DNA from 2 places in the Pseudoalteromonas sp. SG41-1 genome. Region 1 is predicted to be linked to the other one. Evidence: predicted binding sites of a transcription regulator. Region 1 holds the regulator's gene; the other holds the start of a gene.
What was found. Region 1 encodes sigma-54, which starts transcription at its own class of promoters, with help from an activator protein. Its sites were predicted from a motif close to GTTGGCACGNNNNTNGNNT; they were not measured.
Positions count from the first base shown of each region.

Region 1 (16,477 bases):
TGTTATATAAACGGCTTATTTCCATATAATCGACTTGGCTACGTGCGGTTTCACACAACTGAGAGAAATCAAACATCACAATACAATCAGCGACCTTACGGGTTTTGATCATTCGCCCTTCGATTTCGATGGGGTGATCGAGTTTCCCCGGCTCTGGAGATAACTTATCAAAATACTCAAACAGATTTTTATCGGCTTGTTCATCTAGTGGGCTATGAAATATCTCTGCTTGCTCTAAAGTACGCAATCGGTAATCAATGCCAGAATCCACATTCACAATCTCAGTGTTTGCATTAACAAGTGCGATTGCAGGCAAAAAGCGAGCACGCTGCAAACCATTTCGATATAACTCATCAGGTATAATGTTAGACGTTGCCACTAACACAATGCCGCGCGCAAATAAGGCTTCCATTAAACCACCAAGCAGCATGGCATCAGTAATGTCTTGCACAAAAAATTCGTCAAAGCAGATAATGTCGGTTTCAGCTTTAAAAATATCAGCCACAACTTCTAAGGGATTAGCAGTTTTGTCTAATTTTTTTAGCTCTTCGTGAACACGATGCATAAAACGATGAAAATGCACGCGCATCTTGCGTGTTCCCGGCAGCGCCTCATAGAAGGTATCAACCAAATAGGTTTTACCACGCCCTACTCCCCCCCAAAAATACAAACCTTTTATAGGCGCCGTGCTATTTTTATTAAATAGTTTAGAGAACCAGCTTCTAGCTGCGGGCTTTTGTGCTGTTAAGTCATCGAAGAGCCTTTGTAGATGACGTACTGCATTTTCTTGCGCAGCATCGTAAACAAAGTCTTCACGCTGTAAATCTTGTTGGTACTTTTGCCAAGGAGTCATAGATAGTTACAATAAAACACGGTTTAATTTACGCAATATGTTAACACGCATCGTAACTCGGGGTATATTAGCAGCAACAGGATTTATTCTTGAGTACGCAATCTAGGCGTTATTTTATTTTTATGTATTAATTCCCAAAGGGGTAGAATTATGGGTACAGTTACTTGGATCGGCATTATTGTTATTGTGGCAGTAGCTGCATTTTTCCTTGGCGCCTTCGTCACTAAAAAGCAATTTAAGCAAGATGAATTAGAGCAACAAGCAGAACAAGCTAAAAATGCATTAGAGCAATACCGTCAAGATGTTGCAGATCATTTAGCAAGCACTGGTAGACTCGTCAACAAAATGAAAGACAACTACGACCAATTGTTAAATCATGTTGATGAAACTAACAAGCTGCTACTAGCTGATAAAAAACAGCATCCTAACGAACCATTTTTTTCTAAAGAAACGACTGAGCAGCTACAGCGCTCACTAAAGGAACGCCAAAGTGACCGTTCATCGGCACATGCTCAACCTGCTGATTATGTATCAGGTGAATCAGGCTTATTCGCCGGCGAACCAAAAGTAGCCGAGCCGGACAAAGTTTAATTAAGGTTTCAGAAATTTCTAAAGCTTCTTGATGAACTTTTTTTTGACCCCATAGTCTGTTTATAAAGCAGCTTATGTTTTACATGCATTTCAAAACATTCTAAAGAGCGAACCTACTTTAAAATGTTTTGAACTAAATTGATAAAAGGCTGCTTATGCAGCCTTTTTTGTTTGTGCTTTTTCCTGTGATGTGGAGTAAACCCTGACTATGAAAATGAAATTATCGTTAATCAGTGCAGCAATGTTATCTGCCAGTTTATTATTAACCCCTGCAGTATCAATGGCTAAGATGCCTATCGCAGTCAATGGTCAACAATTACCGACGTTAGCGCCGATGCTAGAACAAATAACACCAGGCGTTGTTAGTATCCAAGTCTCCGGTTCAAAGGAAGTCCGTCGTCGCGCTGATCCGCTTGATTTCTTTTTTGGCAATCCGCAACCGCGTAGCCAAAAGCGTGAATTTAGTGGTTTAGGCTCAGGCGTTATTATTGACGCCAAAGAAGGCTATGTCGTTACCAATAACCACGTAGTTCAAGATGCTGAAAAAATGTTGGTTACTCTTGAAGATGGTCGTGAATACGAAGCAACTAAAATCGGTAGCGATAAAGAATCAGACATCGCGTTATTAAAAATTGATGCCGAGGATTTAGTCGCCGTTAAACTGGCAAACTCAGATCAACTACGAGTGGGTGACTTTGCAGTAGCGATTGGTAACCCATTTGGTTTAAGCCATACTGTTACCTCAGGGATTGTTAGTGCACTGGGCCGTAGTGGTTTAAATATTGAAGGTTATGAAGATTTTATTCAAACCGATGCTGCAATTAATCAAGGTAACTCAGGTGGTGCGTTAGTTAACTTAAACGGTGAGCTAATTGGTATTAACACGGCCATTTTAGGTGCATCGGGTGGCAATGTTGGTATCGGCTTTGCGATTCCATCCAATATGATGAAAAATCTCGTTGACCAAATTATTGAACATGGTGAAGTACGCCGTGGCTCACTAGGTATTTCTGGGCGCCCACTGGATGCTGGCCTTGCTAAAGCACAACAGCTTGATGTAAAACAAGGCGCTTATGTTATGCAAGTAATGGATGATTCTGCCGCCAGTGAAGCGGGGATTAAAGCAGGTGACGTAATTATTAGTATTGATGGTAGTGAGATCAGCGGCTTCCATGAACTGCGCAGTAAAATCGCCACGCTAGGTGAAGGCAGAAAGGTAAAATTAGGCATTTATCGTGATGGTAAAGTGCAAACCGTTAAAGTTACCCTTGATGGCGCATCAGCACTAACCGCAGCCGGTGATGAACTACATCCAGCCTTCCAAGGTGCAACTCTTGAAAACACCCAAAAGAATGGTAATAAAGGGGTTGAGGTGACAACTGTTGATCCGCGCTCACCAGCGGCTAGAGTAGGCCTTGAAGAAGGCGACGTGGTAATGCAAGTAAACCGTCAGCGTGTTGAAACAATTAGTGACATGAATAAGATCATCGAAAATACTAAAGGTAACATCGTACTTGGAGTACAACGCGGTCGTGAGTCGGTATTTGTTTTAATCCAATAAAATAAATATTAGGTAAATAACATAAATAATAGCAGTGGTACTTGCCGCTGCTATTTTTTTTGTGCCATCATTAGAAGATCGCTCATTAAGAATAAGAAAATTGTGCTGAAATTTTTTAAGTTTGTCCTCCCCCCGCTATTTGCCGGACTCGGTATCGCATTTTTGGTAGTATTTTTTAGCCCAAATATGCGTGCAACGCTGTTACCCAATGTACCCTTACCAAGTGCTATGAGTATTGACCATTTGAGCTTTGCCGATGCAGTACAGCGCGCAGCGCCATCTGTTGTGACAATCATTTCTGAGAGCATTTCAAAGGAACCTCGTTATAAACGGCAAAACACCGTGCAAGAGCTTGGCTCCGGTGTAATCATGTCAAGTGATGGCTATATTCTTACCAACTATCATGTGATCAATAATGCTGATCAAATTATGGTGCTGCTTACTGATGGCCGCCGTTATTTTGATGTTCAACTCATCGGCTTTGATACCATCACCGACTTAGCACTGTTGAAAATTAACGTGGAGCATTTGCCCGTTATTCCAATTAGTGAGCGTTTTACGCCACGTGTGGGCGATGTGGTACTGGCGATTGGTAATCCGCTTAATTTAGGACAAACAATCACCCAAGGGATCATCAGTGCCACGGGTAAACAAAAAATTACCGATAGTCCTTACAATAGCCTACTACAGATGGATGCGGCAATTAATGTCGGCAATTCAGGTGGCGCGCTAGTAAACTCTAACGGTGACTTGGTTGGGATCACCTCAGCACAATTTAAAACCCGAGAGAACCTCGATATCCAAGGCATATTCTTCGCAGTACCTTACTCATTAGCAAAAGAGGTAATGGATAAACTGATCCGTCATGGCCGTGTTGTACGTGGTTATTTGGGCTTCACCGGTACTGCCGTTGATAGTACGGGTAAAGAAGTTAGCGATAAATTCACCCCTGTTGCGGGCTTGCGTATAACCAATCTAGATCCATTAGGTCCAGCATGGCAAGCTGGTATTAAAGAACAAGATATTGTGATTAAAATTGCCGGTGAAGATGTCACTAACCCGCAAAAAACCTTGACCACAATTGGTAATTCAGAGCCGGGGCATGAAATAGAGTTTGAACTTTATCGAAGCGGAGAAGTACTAAAAGTGATGGTGAAGGTTGCAGAGTTAGAGACTAAACTATAAAACCTAGGGCCTAGAAGCTAGGACCTAGGTTCTAGGCTATTAACTACTTCGACGTTTGATGTTAGCACCTAACGCGCTGAGTTTATCTTCAATCCGTTGATAACCACGATCAACGTGGTAAATACGGTCAACAACCGTCTCACCTTGTGCCACAATACCAGTCAAAATTAGGCTCGCTGATGCACGTAAATCAGTTGCCATTACTTGTGCGCCACTCAAACTCTTAGTGTCACCACAAATTGCCGTATTCCCCTCTAAACGAATGTTAGCACCCATGCGTTGTAGTTCTGGTACATGCATAAAACGGTTTTCAAAAATCGTCTCGGTAATGGTCGCACTGCCATTAGCAACTACATTTAACGCAGTAAACTGTGCTTGCATATCGGTAGGAAAACCTGGGTGTGGCATGGTTTTGATATTAACGGCTTTAAGCTCACGGCCACGCATATCAAGATAAATACTATCTTTATGTACTTCAATCAAAGCATTAGTCGCACGCAATTTTTCAATTACAGGCTCTAAACTATGAAAATCGGTAAGCTTACATAGCACTTCACCACCCGCCATTGCTGCGGCCACTAAAAATGTGCCAGTTTCAATCCGATCTGGCAAGATGCGATGCTCACAACCATGCAACTTTTCAACACCCTCAATTTCAATACGGCTAGTGCCTGCACCGCTAATTTTTGCCCCCATTGCTGTTAAGCAAGCAGCTAAATCTATAATCTCTGGTTCACGCGCCGCGTTTTCTAATACAGTTTTGCCATCAGCTAAGGTTGCGGCCATTAATAAATTTTCGGTCGCGCCAACGCTGACCATTTCCATGTAGATTTCAGCACCTTTTAAACGCCCATCTACCTTGGCATTGATATAACCATTTTCAACGCTAATAACAGCGCCCATGCGCTCCAAACCTTGAATATGAATATCAACCGGGCGAGCACCAATTGCACAACCACCAGGAAGCGATACTTGTGCTTGACCAAAACGAGCAACCAATGGACCTAATGCTAATACTGAAGCACGCATTTGTTTGACTAACTCGTAAGGGGCTAATGTTTTATCAACTTTCCCACCATCAATCACGAGCTGTTCGCCGTGCCAGTGTATTTCTGCGCCGAGGGTTTTTAATAATGCTTCAGTAGTGCCGATATCACGCAGGCGAGGAACATTATTAAAGGTACTTTTACCGTCAGCTAATAATGCTGCAAACAAAATAGGTAAAGCGGCATTTTTAGCGCCAGAAATAGTGACTTCACCGGCAAGTCCGGTTCCACCCTGAATTACAAATTGATCCATGAGGAAACCTTTTTTATTGAGGTAAAATGAATTTTTGTTCGCGCTTCCACTCAGTTGGCGTAAATGCACGGATCGAAACTGCGTGAATTGTGCCGTCAGAAATGGTGTTCATCAACGGACCATATACCAGCTGTTGTTTTTTCACTCGGCTTAAACCATCAAAACAATCGCCGACTGCGATAACTTCATAATGACTACCGTTGGCTTTCACATGTACTTCAGCTAATTGCAATGCGTCGCGCAATAAGGTTTCGACTTGGCTTGTTTCCATAACTCTCACTCAAATAGGTTGGTAACCTGTCCCAACTGCATCAACTTTTGCAGTTGTTCAGGAATATTTTGCAATTCAAGGTGAATACCTTGCTGCTTTAATTCTGCGAAAGAGTGAATTAACCAAGCTAAGCCCGCCGTGTCAACCCTAGACACCTCAGAAAGGTCAAAATACCAGTTTTTATGGTTACTTTGTGAGTTTTTATTCAGAAGTCGTTCAGCGGAAATTGAATTTCGAGTCAATTCACCACTGACTCGATAGTGCTGTTCGTCAAGCTGAGTAACCGTTACTTTACTCATTACCGCCGTCACCTCTAAATTGCACTGGCAACTTACTTTTCTGTTCAAGTAGGTCACTTACATGGTTAATACCTTGCTGGCGCAAAATGCCTTGAAATTCACTTTGCTTGGCATCTAATAAACTAATGCCTTCGGCAACCATGTCATAAGCACGCCATTCGCCATCGCGATCTTCACGTACTTTAAAATCAATTTTAATTTCCGGCTTGCCTGGCTCGACAATTTTGGTTTTCACTAATACTAGGTCTTGTCCTGTAAACTCTTTGCTTGCACCAAACTCTACTTTTTGGTTGGTGTATTGCGTAAACACACCAGCATAAGTAGCGATTAAGTATTCTTGAAACACATCAATAAAGTGTTTAATATCCTCAACTGCTTGTTTTTGCTCGGCAGGATCTTTAATCGCACGTACTTTTGATACATGACTTCCTAATACACGCAGTGCAGCATATTTATAATCAATGTAAGGCATCAACTCTTCTTTGACAATAACCCGTAGGTGCTCCTTATCTTTTTCGATTAAAGGCTGGTCACGAGTAATACGTTGAAAAGTATTATCAGATACTTGGCGGACCATTTTATATGGGTCTGTTAAATTGACCGCATCGCTTGCTACGCTAATGGCACTGAAAGTCAGCGCAACTACCATTAAAAATTTCTTAAACATAATTACTTACTCGCCGCCTTGATTGAATAAAAATTGCCCGATTAACTCTTCAAGCACCAATGCTGATTTCGTGTCAGTGATATAGTCGCCATCATTTAAGGCTTTGCTCTCAACACCAAATAACTCGTCTAACCCTAAGTTTTTATCATCACTCGTTACCGCAACACCTAAACACGCTTGTTCAGCTGATTTTGGGGCAATAACAGGGTTAATCCCCAAGTATTGCTCACCGAGAATGCCTGATGTCAGGATTGAAACTGAGCTGGTATCTGAAAAACGACATTGATATTGCGCATCAATCGTCATATCAACAACTGGCACAAATTCTTGTGGGTGAATTGAAATTCCCTCAACTCGACCAACCACTACACCACCTACTTTAATCGGCGCACGTGTTTTTAATGAACCAATGTTTTCAAACTTGGCTTTCAATAAGTAGGTTTCGCCGTTGCCGCTGATCCCTGCATTGGCAACTTTTAACGCCAACATAGCAAAAGCTGCTATGCCTAGCGCAACAAAAAAACCAACTAAAATTTCTAATTTCCGTGAATTCATTATCTATACCTTTATTAGCTAGTAAACATTACCGCTGTCAAAATAAAATCAAACCCTAAAACAGCCAAAGATGAGTGTACAACTGTCTCTGTTGTTGCTTTACTGATCCCTTCAGAGGTCGGTATACAATCGTAGCCTTTATAAAGCGCAATCCATGTAACCACGATGGCAAATACAAAACTCTTGATCATGCCATTTAAAATATCTTGCTGGAATGACACTTGTGACTGCATGATTGACCAAAAACTCCCCGTATCAACACCCAACCAATCAACCCCCACTAAATGAGCACCAATAATTGCAACTGCTGAAAATATCAACGCCAGTAATGGCATACTGATAAAGCCCGCCCAAAAGCGTGGCGCGATAATACGTTTAAGAGGGTCAATAGCCATCATTTCAAGACTTGATAACTGCTCAGTCGCTTTCATTAAACCTATTTCTGCGGTTAATGCACTACCAGCTCGCCCGGCAAACAATAATGCAGTAACAACAGGGCCTAACTCTCTAAGTAAACTCAATGCTACTAATGGGCCTAAGCTATCCTCTGCACCATAACCAACTAGTACGGTGTAGCCTTGCAACGCCAACACCATACCAATGAATAAGCCCGACACCATGATAATCAATAGTGACTGCGAGCCGACCATATATAATTGCCGTATTAAAAGCGGCGTGCCTTTTCTAAAATTAGGCAAACTCCACAACGCACCTATCAACATCTGAGTAGAGCGACCAAGTGCAGCAAACCGTCCTAACGTTTTATGACCTAGCATTTGCAAAAAATCAAACATCAGCGGCGCCCTCCCAGTAATTCTTCTTGATAAGGTTGAGCAGGAAAATGAAACGGCACTGGGCCATCAGATAACCCTTTTAAGAACTGCTGAACTAGGGCCGATTCATGATTACGCATTTCATCCGGTGTACCGCTACCAATAACGCCTTGATCGGCAATAATGATAACGTGATCGGCAATACTCATTACTTCTGTTACATCGTGAGTTACGATTAATGATGATAACCCAAGCACTTGATTAAGCGACTTAATCAACTTAACCAACACTCCCATGGAGATAGGGTCTTGGCCTGCAAATGGCTCATCATACATAATTAATTCAGGATCAAGCGCGATTGAACGCGCTAATGCAGCACGACGTGCCATACCACCTGACAGCTCAGAAGGCATTAGATCTTGTGCGCCACGCAAGCCAACAGCTTGTAATTTCATTAGCACCACAAGGCGAATTAAATCTTCACTTAGACGAGTGTGCTCACGCAGCGGAAAAGCGATATTGTCAAACACTGACATATCGGTAAATAATGCGCCGCTTTGAAACAACATACTCATTTTGGTTCGCGCCGCATAAAGCTCTTTGCGCGACATGGTAGGAATGTTATTACCTTCGAATAAAATAGTGCCGCTATCTGGTTTTAATTGGCCACCAATTAAACGCAACATGGTGGTTTTACCAATTCCGCTTGGCCCCATAATTGCCGTAATTTTTCCTTTAGGGACACTAAAGCTCATATTTTTATATATACAGCGATTGCCCCTAGAAAAGCTTACATCCTTGATTTCTACTATTGGTTGCGACAAGTCGCTCTCCATTACTATTTTCACTAGTTCACCTATTTTAAGCGTTTTTACACCAAGATGGAAAAAACAAATCGTAAAATTTTGTAATATTCTATGTAATAGCGCTGCAAAGCTTACAGCCGTTGGCTTAACCGTCGCTTAAATAATTTTTCTCAGTCCAAATCTGTCCATAATCTAACAAGCTTCGCAGATTCTTTTATTTATACTTTCAGGTTGGCTTTTGTTACTATTTGCAGCCATCTCATTTTGAATAATTGGCGTAACGTAATGGTGACTTCTTTTGTCATTTTAATTCTCGGATTTGCAGCTCTCGTTTGGAGTGCAGATCGCTTTGTATATGGTGCTGCGGCACTGGCAAAAAATTTCGGTGTTCCTACTCTTATTGTTGGTTTAACAGTTGTTGCTATGGGCTCGTCAGCCCCTGAAATGATGGTCTCAGCATCAGCTGCGCTTGCAGGTAAAACTGACACTGCCGTGGGTAATGCCGTTGGCTCAAATATCACTAATATTTTACTTGTTTTAGGTATTACCGCGCTATTGCGCCCACTATCAGTATCATCAATGACATTAAAACGCGAAATGCCGCTTGTGCTGCTAGTGTCAATCGCCGCCTGGTATATATTTTCGGATAACTACTTTTCATTTGCTGAGGGCGTTGCATTAATCATAGGCTTTGTAGTCTTTATTGCGGGCTTAGTTATTATTTCTATTCGCGCTAAAAACCAAGCTGATGACCCATTTGTAAGTGAAGCCTGTGAAGACGTACCAGATAACGTGCCCACCAAATCGGCTTTATTTTGGTTAATTATTGGTATGATATTACTGCCTGTGAGCTCACATTTTTTAGTTGGCTCAGCAGTTGATATAGCCAAATACTTTGGCCTAAGTGATTTAGTAATAGGGTTAACCATTATTGCTATTGGCACCAGTCTGCCTGAGCTGGCAGCCTGTATTGCTGGGGTATTAAAAAACGAAGATGATTTAGCACTGGGTAATATTGTTGGCTCAAATATCTTTAACATTTTAGCTGTGTTGCCACTGGCTGGGATTATCAACCCTTCAATTATTGACCCTTCAGCTGCAAACCGTGATGCCTTAATTATGATTGGTGCCACCATAGCCCTTATAGCTATGTCCTTGAGCTTTAAAGGTACAAGACGCATTAATAGAGTTGAAGGTGGCCTGTTATTGGTCGCATTTTTAGCATATCAGAGTTATATTTTTAGCCAAGTTGCTTAATGCTACCCACAAAATGGATAACACAATGACGCAGTTAAATTTTATTGAACAAGGTAAGCGGGTGCTAGAAATAGAGCGCCAAGCACTGCTTGATATAACCCAATATCTAGACGAAAACTTTAATCAAGCTTGCCAATTGATGTATCAATGTCACGGAAGGATCATAGTAGTCGGTATGGGGAAATCTGGGCATATTGGTAATAAAATTGCTGCAACACTGGCAAGCACTGGCACGCCTGCGTTTTTTGTCCATCCGGGTGAAGCAAGTCATGGTGATTTAGGGATGATCACTCGTGATGACGTGGTTATGCTTATTTCTAACTCAGGCGAAACCAGCGAAGTACTGAATATTATTCCGGTTATTAAACGTATTGGCGCAAAAATGATCGCCATGACAGGTAACCCTGAATCATCAATGGCAAATTGGGCTGATGCTCATGTATGCATCAAAGTAAGTCAAGAGGCCTGCCCATTAGGACTCGCCCCGACTGCGAGCACGACTGCAACGCTTGCGATGGGTGATGCAATAGCCGTTGCTCTGTTAGAAACCCGAGGCTTTACTGCAGATGACTTTGCGCTATCGCATCCTGGGGGAAGTTTAGGCAAACGTTTACTATTGTGTTTAAAAGATATTATGCACAGTGGCCCAGCAACGCCTATGATCAATGACAAGCAATGTATCAAAGATGCATTAATCGAAATGTCGGCCAAGGGCTTAGGTATGACGGCCATTGTTGATGACACAGGGCAACTTGCAGGGCTTTTTACTGACGGTGATTTACGCCGAATTTTAGAGCAACGAATAGATATTCATAGCACTTTGATCAGCACTGTCATGACCCGCTCTTGCACTACAGCAACCGCGGATATGCTTGCCGCCGAGGCACTCAATATTATGGAGAATAAGCGTATCAATGGCTTAATTGTAGTTGATGATAAACACCACCCTATTGGTGCTCTTAATATGCAAGATTTGCTCAAAGCAGGAGTTTTATAATGCAGTTTGCTGACTTATATCAGCCACTTTCAGATGATGCGAGCGAGCGAGCACAAAAAATCAAACTCCTGATCTGTGATATCGATGGGGTGTTTTCAGATGGCCGCATTTATCTTGGCAATCAAGGTGAAGAACTCAAAGCGTTTAATACTAAAGATGGTTTTGGTATCAAAGCACTGATCAATAGCGGTTTTGAAGTTGCCGTGATCACCGGTCGTCATTCACAGATAGTTCAGCAACGGATGACTAGCCTGACAGTACCGCATATTTACCAAGGTCAAGAAAACAAGTTGCAAGCTTATCAACAGCTCAAAGATAAATTGCAGTTAAGCGATGAACAAATCGCTTACATAGGCGATGACGGACCTGACTTGCCGGTAATGGAATTAGTTGGTTTTGCGGTGGCAGTAAATGATGCTCACCCTTTGATCAAGCGAGTTTCACATTATACAACCATGCTCCCTGGTGGTTTTGGAGCGGTGCGTGAACTCACTGATTTATTAATGCTCGAAAATGGTAAATCATTAACTAGCGAAGGCACAAGCTCATGAATAGTGCGCGTTTAATATTATGCGTATTATTTGTCGGCTGTATGGTATGGCTGTGGTATCCGTATTTTTATCAAAGCACTGCCATAAAACAAAACCAAGAAGATATAATAGCAAAACCTGATTATACTGCGGTGGCATTAAAACAAACCGCGTTTGATGAACAAGGTAAAATTAGCCACAAAGTAACAGCTGCAAAAATGGAACTTTACCAACAGTTAGGGTTTACTTACTTTGAACAACCTATTTTTACACTCTATAATCAACAGCAAACGTGGCAAATTAATGCCGATGAAGCCACCCTATATGAAAATCATCAATTAATTTTAGAAGGTAATGTGGTTGCTAAAAACCTGACCAATAATGCCATGATTGAACATATAAACGCAGATAATATTCAGGTTGATATTGAACTACAAACCATGAGTTCAGAACAACCAGTTGAATTAATCGGACCAAATTTAAAGATCACTGGGCGCGGCCTCCATGCCGACTTAAAAGCCGAAGTGGTAGAACTAATTAACCATACGCGAACCATATATTATGACCAATAAATTTGCTCACTTGCTTGTGATACCAAGCTTACTCATTGCCTTTGCAAGCTTTGCTGAAAATACGGCACCACCTGCGGATCAAGTCTCTATCAGTGCTGAAAAGCAGCTTGCCCAACTGAAAGATAATATCGGTATTTTTGAAAAAAATGTTGAAATCATTCATGGTAACCGCCGTATCAAAGCGGATCGACTTGAAGTCCATAAGCGCGAAGATTTAGGCAATAACAAACAATTGCTTGTTGCAACTGGTAACCCTGCTTACTTTGAAGAAAAACAAACTGATGGCACAATAATGAGCGCCAGTGCTGATGAAGTCCGTTACGATGTCGCCAAGCGCTATTTAACGTTAATTGGTAATGCACAAGTCACTCAAGCAGGTCAAAAAATTAATGCCAAAAGCATTACCTATGATATGGACCAACAGCTGATCAGTGCTGAAAAAGGCGCAAGCTCAAACGATCGCGTACACACTATTTTGGTACCTGTTGACAGTAAAAAAGACAAACCTAAAGGGCAGCCATGAGTATATTAAAAGCTGAATTTTTAGCAAAAAGCTATAAAGGTCGCCAAGTTGTAAAAAGCGTGGGTTTAGAAGTTAGCGCAGGCAGCATTGTTGGCTTACTGGGTCCTAATGGCGCAGGTAAAACCACCACTTTTTATATGATTGTGGGTTTAGTACCTAGCGACAAAGGTAAAATAAGTATTGATGATAATGACATCACTTTACTCCCAATGCACAGTCGCGCACGGTTAGGGATTGGCTACTTACCACAAGAATCATCCATCTTTCGTAAGTTAACTGTTTATCAAAACCTGATGGCTATTTTAGAAACTCGTAAAGAGCTGAATAAACAAGCCAGAGAAGAAGCACTAGACAGCTTACTTGATGAGTTTAGCATTCAACATATTCGCGACAGCCAAGGTATGGCATTATCTGGTGGTGAACGTCGTCGAGTTGAAATTGCACGCGCTTTAGCCGCAAATCCAAAATTTATCTTACTTGATGAGCCTTTTGCTGGCGTTGATCCTATTTCAGTGTTAGATATAAAGAAGATTATTGAACACCTTAAAAACCGTGGTATTGGCGTACTTATTACCGACCACAATGTACGAGAAACCCTTGATGTTTGTGAAAAAGCCTACATAGTTTCTCATGGGGAGTTAATTGCATCAGGTACCCCTGAGCATGTACTTGCCGACCAAACAGTCCGCGATGTTTACCTGGGCGAGCAATTTAGGCTATAAAGCCACGCTCGGCTAAGTATCTGCTAGACTTAACGATGATAACAATAAAAGGATTGTTAGAGATACATGAGGCAATCACTCCAGCTGCGCATGGGCCAGCAACTTACAATGACACCACAGCTGCAACAAGCAATTCGCTTATTGCAACTCAGTACATTGGATCTCCAGCAAGAAATTCAAGAAGCACTCGACAGCAATCCATTGTTAGAGCTAGAAGAGCATGAATATTCAGACGACACGGCTGGTAAAAACGAACAAAAACAAGACAACGATGACTTAACCGTTAGTGCATCAGCAGACGACAAGCCCAGCGAATATGAACAAGAAAGTAGCGAAGCATTAAGCAAAGAGACTTTAAGTGACGAAATGGCTATGGACGTCACCTGGGACGAATACATGAGTGCTGCGCCAAATACGTCATCCGGCCCAATGCCTGAAGATGAGTCAATTTATCAAGGTGCTTCAACTGAAACCCTGCACGAATATCTGATGTGGCAATTACAGCTCACACCTTTTAGTCCAACCGATGAAGCTATTGCCATTGCGATTGTTGAAGCTGTTGACGATTCAGGTATTTTAACCTTGAGCTGCGAAGACATCGCAGAGAGCTTAAATCAAGGTAATAACGAAGAAGAAATCGAACTAGACGAAGTGCAAGCAGTGTTAAAACGCATTCAGTTATTTGACCCTGTTGGTATTGCTGCGCGCAGCCTACAAGAATGTTTATGTATTCAATTAAATCAATTTGATCCTGCAACTCCTTGGATTAGCGAGACTAAAATGATTTTAACTGATCATATCGATTTATTAGCTAGTCGTGACTATCGCACTTTGATGAAAAAGACTAAGCTTAAAGAAGATGAGCTGAAAGAAGTAATGACACTGATCCACAGCCTTAATCCAAAGCCTGCGGATACTATAGTACGCGAAGAATCAGAGTATGTTATACCTGATGTTTCGGTGAAAAAAATTAAAGGTCGCTGGGTGGTTGAACTTAATCCAGACAGCATGCCAAAAATTAGAGTGAACAGCCAATATGCGGCAATGTCACGCTCAGTAAAATCAAGCACTGACAGCCAATTTATACGTTCGCATTTGCAAGAAGCTAAATGGTTTATTAAAAGCCTAGAAAGTCGTAACGAGACGTTACTCAAAGTAACTAACTGCATTGTAAAACAACAGCAGGGATTCTTTGAGCATGGCCCTGAAGCAATGCGACCTATGGTACTAAACGACGTTGCTGAAATGGTTGAGATGCACGAATCAACAATATCTCGCGTAACGACACAAAAGTACATGCATACCCCCCGTGGTATTTTTGAGTTAAAGTATTTTTTCTCAAGTCATGTAAGCACTGAGAACGGCGGCGAATGCTCTTCGACAGCTATTCGAGCATTGATCAGAAAATTGATCAGTGCAGAAAACTCAGCGAAACCATTGAGTGATAGTAAGATTGCAGATATATTGGCAGAGCAAGGTATCAAAGTAGCTAGACGGACTATTGCAAAATACCGCGAGTCGCTGGCTATTCCACCGTCAAATCAACGTAAAAGTTTGATTTAAGGCGTAAAATCACAAGAGGAAAATGCTTATGCAACTAAATTTAACTGGTCGTCACGTAGAAATTACTGATTCATTAAGAGACTATGTAAACAATAAGTTTGCCAAGCTTGAAAGGCATTTTGATCATATCAATAATGTCCATGTTATTCTTGATGTAGAAAAACTAAGCCAAAAAGCAGAGGCCACATTACATGTCAGTGGCGCTGAATTATTTGCCTCGACTGAGCACCAAGACATGTATGCAGCTATTGACGGACTAATCGATAAACTTGATCGTCAAGTAATTAAACACAAAGAGAAGCACGCTCGACACTAACACTATGAAATTAAGCTCACTTATTTGTCAGGACTGCAGTAAAGCTGCGGTCCTTTTTAATAGCAAAAAACGGATCATTGAATTTATAAGCCAATTGGCTCATGAACAGCTCCCTCAGCTATCACAACAAGAAATCCTCAACGCACTACTATCGAGAGAGAAACTAGGTAGTACCGGTATTGGTCGTGGTATTGCTATCCCTCATGGCCGTATGAGTGGTGTTGAAAACCCGCTAGCAATAATTTTAGTGAGTGAATCACCGGTTGATTTTGATGCGATTGATAATCGCCCAGTTGATATATTTGTAGCCCTCATCGTACCAGATGGTGACAGCCAACTTCATTTGAAGACGTTAGCCACAATTGCTGATAAACTCAATAACAAAGATTTTTGTAAACAACTACGTAGCGCAAAAACAGACCAAGATTTGTATCATGTAATTGCAGCTCAGTCGTAGTCATACCAATTGTATTGTATTGAATTAGAGAGTAATTATTGCAACAGGAAAATAGCTCTAGAACAAGGTGGAAATTATGAGATATAGTTGTTCTATATAAATAATTTTAAACAAAGTTAGTGGGTTATTTAACAAGCAAGAATGAGCATGTTTTTAATAAAATTGGTATTAAATGAAGGAGAATTTACATGGAGTTAATCATCATCAGTGGGCGTTCTGGCTCAGGTAAATCTGTTGCTTTACGTGTAGTAGAAGATCTTGGCTATTATTGTGTAGATAATATTCCAGTTAACTTATTACCGTCATTAGTACGCAGTGTCTCTGATAATTACGACAAAATAGCCGTCAGTATCGATGTTCGTAATTTACCGAAAGAGCAGGAAGAATTTAACGACATTCTTGAATACTTGCCTGGTTTTGCAAATCCGACGCTATTTTATTTAGACAGTGATGATCAAACCCTGATCAAACGCTTTTCTGAAACCCGCCGCTTACACCCATTATCTTTGGATTCTTTGCCACTGGATTTAGCCATCAAGCAAGAAAAAGTGTTGCTTGATGTATTAACTACTCGTGCTGATTTCATGCTTGATACCACAGATCTCAGTGTCCACCAGCTTGCTGAGTCAATCCGTGAAAAGATTTTAGGGAAAAAAGATAAAAAACTAATCATCACCTTT
Region 1 is NZ_JACJFL010000063.1:1,480-17,956, forward strand. Features, by position in the region: gene zapE (cell division protein ZapE) at 1-853, opposite strand, end outside; gene H5203_RS20785 (YhcB family protein) at 1,004-1,444, shown strand; gene H5203_RS20790 (Do family serine endopeptidase) at 1,653-3,005, shown strand; gene H5203_RS20795 (trypsin-like peptidase domain-containing protein) at 3,108-4,190, shown strand; gene murA (UDP-N-acetylglucosamine 1-carboxyvinyltransferase) at 4,230-5,489, opposite strand; gene H5203_RS20805 (BolA family protein) at 5,503-5,760, opposite strand; gene H5203_RS20810 (lipid asymmetry maintenance protein MlaB) at 5,766-6,059, opposite strand; gene H5203_RS20815 (phospholipid-binding protein MlaC) at 6,052-6,726, opposite strand; gene mlaD (outer membrane lipid asymmetry maintenance protein MlaD) at 6,733-7,281, opposite strand; gene mlaE (lipid asymmetry maintenance ABC transporter permease subunit MlaE) at 7,296-8,075, opposite strand; gene mlaF (phospholipid ABC transporter ATP-binding protein MlaF) at 8,075-8,890, opposite strand; gene H5203_RS20835 (calcium/sodium antiporter) at 9,146-10,117, shown strand; gene H5203_RS20840 (KpsF/GutQ family sugar-phosphate isomerase) at 10,143-11,114, shown strand; gene kdsC (3-deoxy-manno-octulosonate-8-phosphatase KdsC) at 11,114-11,665, shown strand; gene lptC (LPS export ABC transporter periplasmic protein LptC) at 11,662-12,216, shown strand; gene lptA (lipopolysaccharide transport periplasmic protein LptA) at 12,206-12,739, shown strand; gene lptB (LPS export ABC transporter ATP-binding protein) at 12,736-13,461, shown strand; gene H5203_RS20865 (RNA polymerase factor sigma-54) at 13,528-15,024, shown strand; gene hpf (ribosome hibernation promoting factor) at 15,053-15,340, shown strand; gene ptsN (PTS IIA-like nitrogen regulatory protein PtsN) at 15,345-15,797, shown strand; gene rapZ (RNase adapter RapZ) at 15,986-16,477, shown strand, end outside.

Region 2 (16,477 bases), on a different contig from region 1:
GTTGAGTTGGCTATTGGCAGTGTACATTTCCCTAGTGAGCCCAGTAAAGCAAGGCGTTGCCTATTTGCAGTGAGGGATATTGCTGCTGGTGAAGTTTTGAACAAAGAGAATGTGGTCAATCTAAGGCCTGGTGTAGGTGAGCTGATGCCAAAGGATTTAGGATTTATAACGGGCAGACTCGCAACGAAAGCGATTAAAAAAGGTATGCCTTTGACTTGGCATCACGTTGGAGCGATTAAATGAACTATCTAATTTACGGAGCGGGTCATTTTGGAGAATGTTTTTATAGAATTTTAGTAAAGCAAAAGCTACAAGTTAATGGGTGGATCGATCAACGTTTAGTTAGCCAGATGAAGTATAATTTACCTATTTTTGATGAGCATACAGCTGATCGTAATATGACAGTCATTGTTGCTGTAACGCCGTTAGTTAACTCTAATAGAGGGCAAATCAAAGAGCGCCTACAAGAGCTCGGTTATAATAATGTTCTTGGCTTTTTTGAGGCTGCACGAGAGTTCCCAGAAGTGTTTAAGGAATATGCACAGCTAGAGCATTTATGGATGCGCACAAGTCATCATGATATGTTGAATTTACCAAGTATTAAGTGGTTACGAGCGCGTTTGGGGGATGATAAAAGTAAAAATATATTAGATAAATTGTGTGCTTTTAGGGCATCCCTTTCTATTGATGACTACCCTGAACCGGATAGAAAAATTGAGTACTTCCCAGATGATATACCTTTCAATTTTCAATCACCAATTCGTTTTATCGATTGTGGTGCTTATACTGGGGATACAGTAGAGGCGTTTGTAGAACTTCATAAAAAAAATATTATAACACTTGAGCATATTTCCTCATTTGAACCCGATACAAATAATTATCAAACACTTACAAATACACAAAACAGGCTAAAGAAAAATAATCCTGAAATTTCTTTTCAAGCATTCCCTTCGGGGGTTTGGAAATGTGTTGATTTACTTAATTTTAATCAAGGGCAAACAAGCTCCAGCAATATTATACAAAGTGAAGTTATAAATGATTCTTCAGTATCTGTTGTTGATTTAGACTCAACTTGTCAAGCTATGGATATAAACTATATAAAAATGGACATAGAGGGGGCCGAATTAGCTGCTCTTGAAGGTGCCAAAAGTTTAATTCAAACCCAACAGCCTGTGCTAGCTATTTGTGTTTACCATAAACCGAAAGATTTATGGGAACTCCCTCAATTTATCGATCAATTGCAGCCTAATTACGATATGTATTTACGAGTACATGAACATTTAGGGTTAAGCACCGTTTTGTATTGTATTCCAAAAGGTTCTCATTAATGAAAAATCAACTTATTAACTTTTTATATCAGTTTTTTACAGACAGAGGTTGCGCTGTTGATATTGATAATATTTTAGAGCTTTCATTCAAAGATGATATAGCTTTGGATTCATTTGAGATTCTGACATTAGTAATGCAGATTGAATTGACTTTCGGTATAAAAATTGAACCTCAGGAATTGCTTGATCCAAAGACGAATTATGTGAGTGGATTTGTTGATATGGTTATGGCAAAGCAATAATTATGTTTGCAATTCGTATCACTAATAAGCAAGACAATGGCATTGGTCATTTAATGCGAATGAAACATTTGGCTTCTGCATTAAAACAGCATCAATTAGGTGTCCACATAATTCTTGATGATTTATGTAAGTTTAGCCAAACGCTGTATGCAGATTTTAAAGTGGCTGATGTTCATTGGCAAAATTATGAAGAGGACGCACTTTTAACAATTAATTATATGCATCAGAATAGTTTATCGCATTTAATAGTTGATAGTTATACTTTACCGCATGAATACGAGCAGTTGATAAAGAAATCCGGTTTTACCTTAACCGTTATTGATGATAACGAGCGACAACATACTTGCGATTTTTTGATTGATTATAAATGGGTAGGACCGAATACAAAGAGCCGTTATGAATCGCTAGTACCGACTGATTGCGTTCGTCTTTTAGGCCCGAATTATTGTATTTTAGATCCCACATATCGTACCGTTGAAAAGCACTCTTCGGAGTCAGATCTTCCCGTTCGAGTTTTATTTTCATTAGGTGGCGGTGGTGATCTTTTTATTCTAAAAAGAATCTTTGATGGATTACCAAGAGCCATTCAAGCAAATGTTCTTTTTGATATAGTGGTAGGTCCCTATGCAACGAATAAAGATACTATGTATGCTATTGGGCAAGAGTTTCCAAATATTAATATTTTAGAGAATGTAACTTGCCTGAAAGAGTATTATGAAAGAGCCTCACTTTTTGTGGGTGCATTAGGCACCTCTTTTTATGAATGTGCTGCGACTAAAACACCAGCGATTACTTTTTCTCTTGAGGATAACCAGACTAATGATATTGATATCTTGGAGTGGTTAGGTCACTACCTCCATATTAATGATGTTTCTATTGATGATTTTTTGCGATTAGGAGAGTTAATTGATATCGCTCTTAGTCAATTACCAAGATTACAATTGCTGGTAGCCAAAAGAAAAGTATCGGTTGATGGCGAGGGGGCACGGCGAATAGCTAAAGCTCTTGTCGGTGAGAAGATATCAACAAATTGTTTTGCTATTGCTGAGCAGCACTGCGAAGTAAAGACTGAATTAACAGATAATTTGGTTGTTTGCCAAGTTGATGATACCCATATAAATAGTTATTTATCGGCTAGAAACTTACCTAGCAATAGCGTGAGAATGACTGTGCAGAATGCTATTAAGCCATTGGAACATTATTTATGGTGGTTTAATCAATCACGTTTTAACTTTGTGATTACAGAGCGAGAAGGCAGTAGGCAATCTCAAAGTTTGTATATCTGGCATAATTTATATAAAGATAAGTATTTATATGGCGGCTGGTTTTCTTGTAATCAAGATCTTTCTTTGCCCATAGCTATGATCGCCTTACAATGGCAACTTGAGTTTTGTAAAGCGAGTCATCCCAATGCTATTTGGCTTGCGGTGATCCACAAAGACAACAAATTTGTAAATTTGCTAAATAGCTATATGGGATTTGTGGCAATACCAATACATTCAAAAGAATATAAAGTAACGCAACAGTTATTTCCTTTGGCCGATGAGCAGTTTAATTTTGTAATGTGGGACCCAAATGCACAATAAAAATATATACCAGCTTGTTCAATCACATACGGTTACTCAACCTGAGAAAATTGCGTGTATATATCAACAGACCCAAATTAACTACCAACAACTAATAAATAAGGTTGATTCTTTAGCTGCTGGCCTGACTCAGTTAGGAATTAAGCAAGGACATAAAGTTGCGTTATTTTGTCCAAATAACCTCGAGTTTACATATTGTTTATTAGCTGCGGCTAAACTGGGTATTGCGCTTGCGCCATTACCACTAACTCTTAAAGGACAGGCTTTATCAAAAGCGTTACAAGTAGCTGATTGCGAGTATGCTATAGCATGGATAAGTGTGGCTGAACAACTTGTTAATAATGATGTTTTAGCTACCGACAATATAATTACGATAGGTGGCAATAGTGATAACTTGATTGATTTGGTCAATGTAATGTCTGCATCCACGGCGCAATATGATGAGTTTCCAGTAGAAAATATCAATTTACCTTATATTCTTACCATGACTTCAGGTTCTACTGGTCAACCTAAGCCAATAGTATTTACTCAAGCGACTAAAATTGTTCGCGCATTTGATGCGACGGCTCAGTATTACCAATTAGATAAAAGCGATGTTGTGTTGGTTTCAACACCTTTATATCATTCACTTGCACAGCGCTCTTTACTGATGCCACTAATGTTGGGCGCAAGTGTAGTTATTTTACCCAAGTTCTCAGTTAATGCTTGGCTTGATGCAATCAATACTCATAAAATTAGTTTTTTATTTGCTGTTTCAAGTCAACTAAAGGCCTTGATCCCAGAGTTAGCAAAAGCGCAGTTAACAAGCTTGAAGTGTGTTGTATCATCTTCTGCAACGCTTGAAAGCGACGACAAAAAGTCACTGTTATTAGCCTTGAATTGCCGTTTCCATGAATGTTATGGGGCATCAGAAATGGGGGTGATCAGTGATTTTGATATAACCGAGCCGAATGTACCGATCAATAGTGTAGGTAAGCCTTTACCAAATCTGAAAATAAAGATATGTGATGCTGAACGTAATACTTTGTCTAATGGTAATATCGGTGAAATAGCTTGTCGCTCACCAACTGCGTTTGCACAATATTATAACTTACCAGAGCAAACTGCGCAGAGTTACGACAGTGATGGTTATTTTTTTACTGGTGACCTTGGTTATTTGGATGATGATAATTATCTTTATTATGTTGGTCGAACAAAAGAAGTTATTAAATCGGGCGGGATCAATGTTTACCCGAGCGATATTGAGTTGGTAACTAATTACTTACCTTGGATTTCTGAGTGTGCGGCTTTTGGAGTAAGTGATGATAAATTTGGAGAAGTCATTTTATTATCTTTTGTTTGTAATGATGCTGCGCCAGTGAATGCAAAAATGCAGTTGCAAATGCATTTATTCAAAGAACTTACTGACTATCAGCAACCGCGAATTTTGTTTGAGATGAAAAGACTGCCAAAAACCGAAATGGGTAAAATCCATAAACCGAGTATCAAGCAGGCATATCTAGAGAGTTGTAATTAAGCGTATTACACGCTTTCCCAGCCAAGTGTTTGTGTCGAACGTTTAGCAGCAGCAAATAACTTTAAGCCATCTGCGGCGTGTTCTAAACCAAATACGTATGGTTGGTTATTTTCTTGCCCTAGTTGAAAACATTGTAAATCTTCAGCGATGTCGCTGTATAAGTTTGCAAATGCTTCTACAAAACCAGTGGGGTGGCCTGGTTTCATGCGGTTATATCTAAATTGGTGGGCGTAGTCGCACTGACCCGCTCGGTCTAATATCTCTCGCCTACCATCATTAAAATTTAGTTCTAACTCATCGGGGTTGAGCTGTAACCATTTAGCACTTCCGGTATCTCCATACACTCTGATCTGTAAACCGTTACGATGACCAATAGCCGTTTTTGACATCCACATGCTGCCTTTGACGCCACTGGCATACTTTACTAGCATTTGTACGTCATCGACTAAATTAGCATATTGAGAGTGGTTACTAAATTCAGCTAATGTGTGAGTTGGTTCCTCACCCAATAAAAAGCTACTTAGGTGATGAAGGTGAACACCTAAATCTAAGCAAATGGTTGGTACTTCAGCATCTCGCAGACGCCACGCCTGCGGTTGTGATGTTTTTCCCGCGATATCGGGGGGGCGGCGAAAGCCTTCTTGCGGCATTTCTAAGTGAATTTTTTGAATTGTTCCCAGCTTTCCTGAATTTATTAAATGCTTTAACTCACGTACCATTGCATAGCCACTGTAGTTAAAAGTAACAGCTAAAAATTGTTTCTTTGGATCATAATAAGGGCGAAGAGTTGCAATTTCTCGTGGTCCACAAACCATCGCTTTTTCACAGATTACGGGTAATTTTTTTTCGAATAAATACTGTAAAACTTCTAAATGATGTGGTGTTGGAGTGAGCACTACAAAAGCATCAATGTGACCCTTTTCAGCTTCGACCATTTCTTTCCAATCTGCGTAAACACGTTCTGCTGGGATCCCCCAATGAATACCTGTAGCTTGATTATTTTCTTGATTACGACAAAAGGCACCGGCAACAACTTGAAATTTATGATCCATGTGAGCTGCGCAAAAGTGCACATAACCAACAGCTGACGTGTTACCCCCGCCAATAAAAGCAAGTTTGAAAGTCGGGTGAGTTTGTAACATAGTTGCCTCAAGGTTCATTAAATAATATGTTTATATCGTCAAAAAAGGTTGAAAACTTTAATTTAAGATTTGCTGTAGAGTGTTCAGTACAAAATGCACTTCTTGCTCTTTCAACGATGGATGAAGAGGAAGGGTGATAGCACCTTGATAATATTTTTCAGCATTAGGGAAGTCACCAACCTTAAAGCCTAGAGTTTGATAGTATGGCTGTAAATGTATTGGAATATAATGAACGTGGCCAATGATCCCAGCTGCTCGAAGCTGAGTTACAGCGTTTTTATGACGAGTTGTATTGCTATTATTTAGTTGAATTATGTACAAGTGATAAGCGGAATAACAGGTATCAATTTGCTGTAATGGACGAACCAAATTTAAATCAAGATGTGTATCATATATTTTAGCAAGGTGATGTCGCTGCTTAACAAATTCGTCAACTTTACTTAGTTGGCTAAGCCCTAACGCTGCGTGTAAATCAGTCATACGATAATTAAAGCCAAGCTCGATTTGCTGATAGTACCAAGGTCCATGACTTGCATCGGTCATTTCACTTTCATCTGATGTGATCCCATGGCTTCTTAATCGTTTTAAACGCTTTGCTAAATTATCATCATTTGTAACCGCCATACCGCCTTCAGCTGACGTGATGATTTTCACAGGATGAAAGCTGAATACGCAAATATCTGAAAACTCACAATTACCAACAGGTTTATCTAAATATTTAGCACCAATGGCGTGAGAGGCATCTTCGATAATTTTAAAATCATATTTAGTAGCGAGCTGATGAATGGCTTGCATATCGCATGATTGACCCGCCAAGTGTACCGGTATGACAACTTTAGGTAAGCAGTTATTTTTTTCTGCTAGGATCAGCTTCTGCTCAAGTTCCTTAATCGACATGTTGCCGGTATCTAAGTCAATATCAACAAAGTCAATCTTAGCACCACAATAAAGTGCGCAATTACTTGATGCTACAAAAGAAATAGGAGATGTCCAGACTATATCGTTTTCTCCAACGCCTAATGCTAGGCATGCGATATGTAACGCCGATGTTGCACTATTTACTGCAATGCCATGCTTTACTTTACAGTAACTAGCAATGCCAGCTTCAAATGCAGGTACTTTAGGACCTTGCGTGAGCCAGTCAGATTGTAAAACGTTGAGTACCGCATCAATATCTGCTTGGTCAATAGATTGCTTTCCATATGGGATCATAAAAGTGCCTGAATATTAAAAGCTGCTATTTCTTCTATTGTCAAAAAGTGGGGGTTACTTAAAGAACTATACTCAAACCCGACTTCAACTTTTTTACCGCGCTCATTTAATGCGTTTGTATCAAAACTATTGCTGCGACTACTAAATTTAATACCAGGTGCAATCACAAAATGATCATCAAATTCGTAGGTATCAAAACACAAATCAGAAGGGCACATCACCTCATGTAATTTTTCACCCGGGCGAATACCAATATTTTTATGTGGCAGGTTTGGTGCCATAGCTGTTGCTAAATCTGTAATACGAATTGATGGGATCTTGGGAACAAAAATTTCTCCCCCTAACATCCTCTCAAAGTTAGTTAAAACAAAATCAACACCTTGTTGTAGGCTTATCCAAAAGCGGGTCATTTCTTCATGGGTGATAGGGATATGGTCGCGGCCTTGGTCAATAAACTTTTGGAAAATAGGCACTACTGAACCGCGCGAGCAGACTACATTACCGTAGCGAACAACTGAAAATGTGGTGCGATTACCACCGGCAATATTATTAGCGGCAACAAACAATTTATCGGATGCTAATTTTGTCGCACCATATAAATTAATTGGGTTGGCTGCTTTATCAGTAGAAAGCGCAATGACTTTTTCAACATTATTATCTAAGGCAGCATCAATGACATTTTCAGCACCATTGATGTTAGTTTTGATGCATTCCATCGGGTTATATTCTGCGGCAGGGACCTGTTTAAGAGCTGCAGCATGAATAACGTAATTTACTCCACGCATTGCACGGCGTAAGCGGTCTTTGTCGCGTACATCACCGATGAAGTAACGCATACATGGTTGATCAAAGTCTTGCTGCATTTCAAATTGTTTTAACTCATCACGAGAGAAAATAATTATTTTTTTTGGCTTGTATCGCTCAAGTAACGTTTTTACGTATTTTTTACCGAATGATCCGGTACCACCGGTAATTAAAATTGTTTTGTTATCGAACATAGTTTTACCCAAGTTATTTATCATTGGCGTAGTTATAGTAAAAAATTAAATACGCAAAAAGTGAAATTTAATACACTGCTCAGTACTTTACCTATTAACAGAGTATGTTAGCAAGCACGATGCCAAGTTAATTTAATTAAACAATGGTACAAAGTGCAAAATTTGGCAAATTAAGCTATAATTTAACCAATCAGCGTGTCGGAGCCTGTTATGAAAATTCAATCACCAGCAACTAGTTTTTTAAACCAAACACAGCAAACCAGTAACAAGCTTGCAGAGCAACTTGCTACGGGTAAAAAAGTCAACTCTGCGGCAGATGATGCCGCTGCATTACAAATAATTAATAGATTAACCTCCCAGCAAGACGGTTACAGCCAAGCGGTGAATAATGCCTATGATGGTATTTCTTATTCGCAAGCGACCGAGTCAAACTTGTCGGGTGTCAACGATGCTGTCTCGCGTATTCGTGAATTATCTATCCAAGCAGGTAATTGGGCATTAAATGATAATGACCGTGCTGCTTTGCAAGAAGAAGTAGTGCAGTTACAAAGTCAAATTACAGAGACGTTTGAAAATGCTAATTTTGCAGGAAAACCTATGTTTGATGGTCAGTCGGTGTCGTTTCAAGTTGGTCCAGATGCGAATGCAAATCAAACGATTACTCCTTCGGACGGTAGTTTTGCATCAGTAATATCAACAATTGATATTTCTACTCAAGCAGGTGCTCAAGCTGCAATTGATATTAGTGACCAAGCGGCGGACGAAATTAACGCCCAGCGAGCTGAACTTGGTGCTTTTCAAAATACTTTGGCAAGTACCATTAAAGGCTTAGGAACTCAGCAAGAAAATATTGCCGCGAGCCAAAGTCGAATTCAAGATACCGATTATGCTCAGGCGGTTTCACAGCAAGTATCAAATGATATTTTAGCACAAGCGTCAGTTGCACTGCGTGGACAAGCCAACCAATCGGCTGAATCTATTTTAGGCTTGCTTTAATATTAAAGATACTGCGGTAATTCTTAAGTATTACTTGCAATTAGCTAAGCGTCTATTTTTTGGCATGGTTGTCAAAAAACTGCCGCTTAGTGCTTGCATCCCTGTCAAACTCGCTTACAATTTAAATTATTAATAGCTTGTAGTAACTGTGGTTCGCTAAATAATGATCTTGATCTTAGATAATAATAATAATCGTGCGATTGGTTTACATGCTGCGCTTACCTTTATTGGTGAGGCAGTGCAACTGCTTGATGATGCAAGCCTTGAACAAGAATGTGAAAAATACCAAAAGCAGTCATGTATGGTGATCCTCGGCGCATTACAAAGTTTAGATCATGAGAGCGTGATCAAGCGCCATCCAACAATACCATTTCTATTAATTGGTGAAACCCTTAAATCACTGTTGAGCATTGCCAATGTAGTTGGCCTTATCTGTGAACCTTTTAACCATGATGTAACGACTCAATTACTGCATGATTGCCAACAGTATCAACGGATGTTACCAAATGAGCATAAACACGCAAAACCGCACAAAACCTTTGATGGCTTAGTTGGTGAAACTGAAGCGGTTAAAGATGTACGCTTTTTAATTGAACAAGTTGCTAAAACGGACGCTAATGTATTAATTTTAGGCGAATCAGGTACTGGTAAAGAAGTGGTTGCTCGTAATGTTCATTTACTATCAAAACGTAATACAGGGCCATTTGTACCCGTTAACTGTGGGGCGATACCTGCGGAGCTGTTAGAAAGTGAGTTATTTGGTCATGAAAAAGGCGCGTTCACCGGTGCTATTTCAGCGCGCAAGGGCCGCTTTGAACTTGCCCAAGGTGGGACGCTTTTTTTAGATGAAATTGGCGATATGCCGCTGCAAATGCAAGTAAAGTTATTGCGAGTGTTACAAGAGCGCAGCTATGAGCGGGTTGGTGGTACAAAACCAATTCAAGCGGATGTGCGGGTGATTGCTGCAACACACCGTGATCTTGAAAAAATGATAGAGCAAGGAAGTTTCCGCGAAGATTTATATTATCGACTCAATGTTTTTCCTATCGAAAACCCATCACTTGCAGAACGTGCTGATGATATTCCATTATTATTAAAAGAGCTAATGCGCCGTATTAATGAGCAAAGTGGTACTACCGCTAAATTTACCGAGCGCGCAATTGATAGTTTAAAAGAGCATACATGGCCGGGTAATATTCGCGAGTTAGCGAACTTAGTTGAGCGTATGGTGATCATGTTACCAGATAAAGTGGTTGATATTCCCGATCTACCAGCAAAATATCGTTATATTGAAGTTGATGCTTATGAACCACAATATCCCGAAGAGCTTATGGAGCGTGATGCTTTCAATGATATTTTCAGTACTGGTTTTAGTGATTACGACGATGAGCCAGAAGTTGAAGCAATTCAGCCATCAGCAGACCTTTTACCCGACGAAGGGATTGAGCTAAAAGATTATTTAGCTGAGCTGGAAATTAGCCTGATCACTCAGGCCTTAGAGCGTTATGATTATGTCGTAGCGCGTGCTGCGGAGATCTTGGGTGTACGCCGCACAACCTTAGTTGAAAAAATGAAAAAATATAACCTATCACGAGATTAACAGCTAAGAGCAGGTTTTAGGTGTCAGGTAGCAGGTTTTAGGCAGAAATTAACCAAGTACGATGGTAATTACACCTTTAGAATGGGCTTCGTCATTACTTGTAGGCGTTAAGCTTGCTGACGCGCACACCGTCTTTAATTCGGGGGGTGCTATGGTGAATATCACTAAAAAACCTTTTGCACAAAGAGAAGACAATGAGGGTAAATGAGAAGAAAAAATGCCACGGGCTTCGAGCGACGAGCTTCGAATACCCTAAAATCTAATACCTTTATTTTTACCTCATAAGCGCAGCGCACTCTTAACCTCTTTGTGAATACATTTTAATTGCGCGGGATAAACCCGCGCCTACAAGATTAATTGCGCAAAGAGAAGATTTTCTAGCACCTAGCACCTAGCACCTTTCACCTAGTATTTTTCAATAATCTCTGCTTTTCTAAAACAATCATTACTATGATCATTCACCATACCACAGGCCTGCATATGGGCGTACACTGTGGTTGGACCTAAAAACTTAAATCCCCGTTTTTTTAAATCTTTTGCAAATGCAGTTGAGGCCTCTGTAATTGCAGGGTAGTCACTAAGTTTATCTAACTCATTCACTAACGGCTTACCACCTACAAACTGCCATTGATAGTTACTGAAGCTGCCAAATTCTTGCTGAATTTCAATAAAACGTTTGGCGTTATTTATAGTTGCTACAATTTTTAAACGATTACGTATAATTGTTTCATCAAGCATTAATCGTTCAACATCGTGCTCGTTCATTTGTGCGACTTTTTCTACATCAAAATCCAAAAATGCACGACGATAGCCATCACGTTTCTTTAAAATCGTATACCAACTTAATCCTGCTTGTGCTGATTCCAGAGTAATAAATTCAAAAAGTGTTTGGTCATCATATACTGGGATCCCCCATTCATCATCGTGATAGGCAACATAGTCATCTTTACTGGTATCGAGCCAAGGGCAGCGACATAAATTTGTTGAATTCATAGTGTCTCCTTGCTTTGCTTATTTTAGTTTGTCATTTTTTTGTCGCGTTATTTATACGCTAAGCAAATGAAATTAATCAATATAATTGTTGGTACAATTTGTGCATTTAGCTAGTTAGATCCTGTAAACGAGAATGCATTATGGCCTTAGCTAATGTCTTAAAACCACAATTTATCACAGCGACCCAGTATAACCCATGCTTACTGCAAGAAGAGTACATTGGTGAGTTAAGTGAATTACGCCAGCAAGCCAGTTGGTTAAGTCATTTAGTAGATACAATGCCTGCGGGTGTTGTGGTGCTTGATGGTCGCGGTTTGATCGCTAAAGCTAATCAAATCGCAACAGACATGTTAGGGGAACCACTCGAAGGTGAAAAGTGGTTCAGTGTGATCCAGCGCTCGTTTCGGCCCCAACAAGATGATGGCCATGAAGTATCGCTAAAAGATGGACGCTTAATTAAGTTAGAAATAACGGCATTAGCGCCAGAGCCAGGGCAATTAATCTTAATGACTGACTTAACCGAAACGCGTCGTCTACAAACACGCGTTGCACATATGCAGCGTTTAAGTGCATTGGGTAAAATGGTGGCATCTTTGGCACATCAAGTGCGAACACCACTGTCTGCTGCGATTTTGTATGCCGCTAATTTAGGTTCAAAGCGGTTACCCGAAAGCTCTCGAGGCAATTTTCATACTAAGTTAATGTCGCGTTTAAAAGATCTCGAAACCCAAGTAAACGATATGTTGTTGTTCGCAAAAAGTGGCGATCAGCAAGTTGTTGAACATGTTTCCATGCAGCAATTATTAACTGAAGTGAAAACTGGCGCTGATGCTATGGTCGCACTTAATAATAGTGAACTTCAGGTCAGTTTACCTGAGCCTGATATCGAGATAATGGGCAATAAAACTGCGCTTGCCAGTGCCACTCAAAACCTTATTCACAATAGTATTCAAGTCATTGGCAGTAATGCACTCGTTCAATTAAGTGCGCAGCGGGATGCGAGTGACCCCGAGCTAGTGTGTATTACTGTAAGTGATAATGGCCCTGGGGTCGATTTAAGCTTACTTGATAAATTATTTGAACCATTTTTTACTACCCGAAGCCAAGGCACAGGTTTAGGCTTAGCGGTGGTTAGTTCAGTCGCAAATGCACACCAAGGACGAGTTGAAGTAACGAACAATGCTCAAGGCGGAGCCTGCTTTAGTTTACTGTTACCTATTTGTACAAAGTCAACATCGGCGGAGGCAATATGAACAACACGATTTTAGTGGTTGAAGATGATGCAGGGCTTCGTGAAGCCTTGATTGATACGCTTGAAATGTCTGGAATAGATTGCGTTGCGGCTGACAGTGCCGAGCAAGCTATGGTGCTACTTAAAAAAGACAGCTTTTCGCTGGTCGTGAGCGATGTGCAAATGGGCGCGATGAGTGGTCTTGATTTACTGCGCAGCATAAATCTTAATTACCCTGATCTACCGGTTTTAATGATGACAGCGTATGCGACTATTGATGATGCTGTTGAGGCTATGCGGTTAGGGGCAATTGACTATATGGCCAAACCGTTTGCGCCCGAAGTGCTACTTAATATGGTAAGCCGCTATCTACCTGAGCCGGAAAAAGAAACTGACGGGCCGATTGTCGCTGATCCGAGTAGTATTCAGCTATTAGAACTTGCAAGTCGGGTTGCTAAATCGGATGCTAGTGTGATGGTGCTTGGTCCTAGTGGCTCAGGTAAAGAAGTACTCGCACGGTTTATCCATGATAAATCAGATCGTGCAGAGCAGCCATTCGTCGCAATAAACTGTGCTGCGATCCCTGAAAATATGCTCGAAGCTACATTATTTGGCTACGAGAAAGGCGCGTTTACTGGTGCGATTCAAGCTTGTCCGGGTAAATTTGAGCAAGCACAAGGTGGCACAATTTTACTTGATGAAATCACTGAGATGGATTTAGGCCTACAAGCTAAGTTATTACGTGTATTACAAGAACGCGAAGTTGAACGTTTAGGTGGTCGCAAAACTATTAAGCTGGATGTGCGTATTTTGGCTACCAGTAACCGTGATTTAAAAGAGGCTGTGGCTAAGCACCAGTTTAGAGAAGATTTATATTATCGATTAAATGTATTTCCGTTGATGTGGCGTCCACTTTGTCAACGTCCAGGCGATATTGTCGTGTTGGCAAAGCATTTAATTGAACGTCATCTCAATAAAAGCAAAGAGCCTATCGCTGTACTTAGCGAACCGGCAGAGAAAAAATTATTAGCTCATACTTGGCCAGGTAATGTGCGTGAACTGGATAATGTGATCCAGCGTGCGCTGATATTACGCCACGGTGATATGATTGACGAAAGTGCTATTTTTATTGAAAATTTAACCCAGACTCCTCTAACTGCGGCTTTATCAGCAAGTTTAGTGCCGGCTAATTCAGCACCAGAAAGCACTACTTCGGCGGTTACAAGTTCACCAACTAATGATGCTTATTATGATCTGCAAGCGCCAGCAATAAAAGCCACAGCACAACGCAATCAGCTGCGTGAAGAATTACCAAGCTTGGATTCGGGAAGTTACAAAGATGAACTTAAAGATAAAGAGCATAGAATTATTTTAGAAACCCTAAATCGTTGTCAAGGCAAGCGTAAAGATGTAGCTGAAACATTAGGGATCAGCCCACGAACATTACGTTATAAATTGGCTCAAATGCGTGATTTGGGGATCACCTTACCTGCTTAAGCCTCTATAATTTTTGTTTTCCTTCACTATTTAATTTACGCTCAGCCTTGCTGGGCGTAAACTTGTCAAAACTCTGACAACTAAAATAAATCTTAAGCTTCTGATATTTATTGGTTTATTAGTTGGCATGCTTTGTGCTTTATTAAGTTATTAGTAAACTGCATCGTCAGAGACAATTATGAAAATTCAAAACAGCGCATTATTTCAAGAAATGCAATCTATGGCTCTCGAAGCTGGTCGTAGTAATCAAGTAAACAAATTACCGACGCAGGCGCAGCCTACTTCGAGCGCCCAATTTGGCGATTTGTTAAGTGATGCACTCAATACAGTGAATGGCCTTCAAGCTGATGCGAAACAAAAAGTCGTAGCGGTTGAAATGGGTGATCGAAATGTGTCATTAGCGGATGCAATGATCGCATCACAAAAATCGTCAGTTGCCTTTGAAGCTACGGTGCAAGTTCGTAACAAACTTGTAGAAGCCTATAAAGAAATCATGAACATGCCTGTTTAACTAGGTAGTGGAGAATTATTGTGGCGCAATCTAATCAATCAACAGATCTTGCTTTGGCCGGCGGCGGTATCGACCAAACTGATAATGACGATCAACAAGAACAAAAGTCAGGCTATTTAAGTGCATTAAACGGCGTTGATGTATTGCGTCAGGTTACTCTAATTATTGCATTAGCGATTTGTTTAGCGATTGCTATTTTTGTGATTATTTGGGCACGTCAACCAGATATGCGTCCACTTGGAAAAATGCCAACGGAAGAGCTAATTCAAACGCTCGACTTTTTAGATGCACAAAAAATTGACTATCAACTTGATGGCAATGTGGTTTCTGTTCCTGAAAATGAATATCAAAATATTAAATTGTTAATGACCCGCGAAGGTATTGAGCAAGCGCCGAACTCGGGTACTGATATTATCATGCAAGATATGGGTTTTGGTGTTAGTCAGCGTTTAGAGCGTGAACGTTTAAAGCATGGTCGTGAACAACAACTAGCGCGTACGATTGAGGAACTACAAAATGTCACGCGTGCTAAAGTATTATTGGCAATACCGAAAGAAAATGTTTTTGCTCGTCGTGAGAAAAAACCATCCGCAACAGTGGTATTAACTTTAAAACGTGGTCGTATGCTCGGTAGTGAAGAAGTGGACGCCATTGTTGATATTATTGGTTCAGCAGTGCAAGGTTTAGAGCCGTCACGAGTAACTGTAACAGACCAAAATGGCCGATTACTTAATTCAGGATCGCAAAGTGCGTTAGCTGCTCGCTCACGCAAAGAATACGATATTGAACGTAAACGTGAACAAGAATATCTAGATAAAATAGATGGTATCTTAATGCCAGTTATTGGTATGGGTAACTACACTGCACAAGTCGATTTAAGTATGGACTTTAGTGCGATTGAAGAAACTCAAAAACGCTACAACCCTGATTTACCGGCGGTACGCAGTGAAACCACCTTTGAAGAAAACAACATCGGCGGGTTAGCTATCGGTATTCCTGGCGCGCTGACAAATCAGCCTCCAACAGATTCAAATATTCCTGAAATTGCCGGTCAAGGTGGTGCAGGCTCTGGTTCATCACCCAGTCGCACTCACAAAGAAGCGACACGTAACTATGAACTTGATACTACTATCTCCCACACACGTCAGCAAAGTGGTGTTATTCGTCGAATTAGTGTGTCTGTGGCAGTCGATTATGTGGCAAAAGTGGGTGAAAATGGTGAAACGACTATGGAGCCTCGCTCAGTTGAAGCACTGTCAAATATTCGTCGTTTACTGCAAGGTGGTGTGGGTTTTGACTTACAGCGTGGTGATGCATTAGAAGTAGTGACAGTACCGTTTGTACGTGAACCGATGGACTTAGCTATTGAAGTGCCACTGTGGGAACAAAACTGGTTTATGAAAGTTGTGCGTTTAGTGCTTGGCGCATTGGTTATTATAGTGTTAATCATGGCGGTGGTTAAACCTATGCTGAAACGCTTGATTTACCCAGATGATACCCTTGAAGAGTATGATGATGATGCGCTTAGTTCTGGTGTAGATATTGGTGATAACACCCTAGATATGCTAAATAAAGATTTTGATTCTGCTTCGGTTGGCTTCTCAAGTGATGGTACACTACAGTTA
Region 2 is NZ_JACJFL010000005.1:55,817-72,293, forward strand. Features, by position in the region: gene pseI (pseudaminic acid synthase) at 1-243, shown strand, start outside; gene H5203_RS05440 (FkbM family methyltransferase) at 240-1,328, shown strand; gene H5203_RS05445 (acyl carrier protein) at 1,328-1,570, shown strand; gene H5203_RS05450 (hypothetical protein) at 1,573-3,156, shown strand; gene H5203_RS05455 (class I adenylate-forming enzyme family protein) at 3,146-4,672, shown strand; gene H5203_RS05460 (Gfo/Idh/MocA family oxidoreductase) at 4,678-5,832, opposite strand; gene pseC (UDP-4-amino-4,6-dideoxy-N-acetyl-beta-L-altrosamine transaminase) at 5,872-7,026, opposite strand; gene pseB (UDP-N-acetylglucosamine 4,6-dehydratase (inverting)) at 7,023-8,024, opposite strand; gene H5203_RS05475 (flagellin) at 8,235-9,020, shown strand; gene H5203_RS05480 (sigma-54 dependent transcriptional regulator) at 9,184-10,620, shown strand; gene H5203_RS05485 (DNA-3-methyladenine glycosylase I) at 11,026-11,613, opposite strand; gene H5203_RS05490 (PAS domain-containing sensor histidine kinase) at 11,754-12,866, shown strand; gene H5203_RS05495 (sigma-54 dependent transcriptional regulator) at 12,863-14,341, shown strand; gene fliE (flagellar hook-basal body complex protein FliE) at 14,520-14,852, shown strand; gene fliF (flagellar basal-body MS-ring/collar protein FliF) at 14,873-16,477, shown strand, end outside.
Region 2: H5203_RS05490 (PAS domain-containing sensor histidine kinase) is a predicted target of sigma-54. The motif match lies at 11,701-11,719, and genes of this name have one in related genera.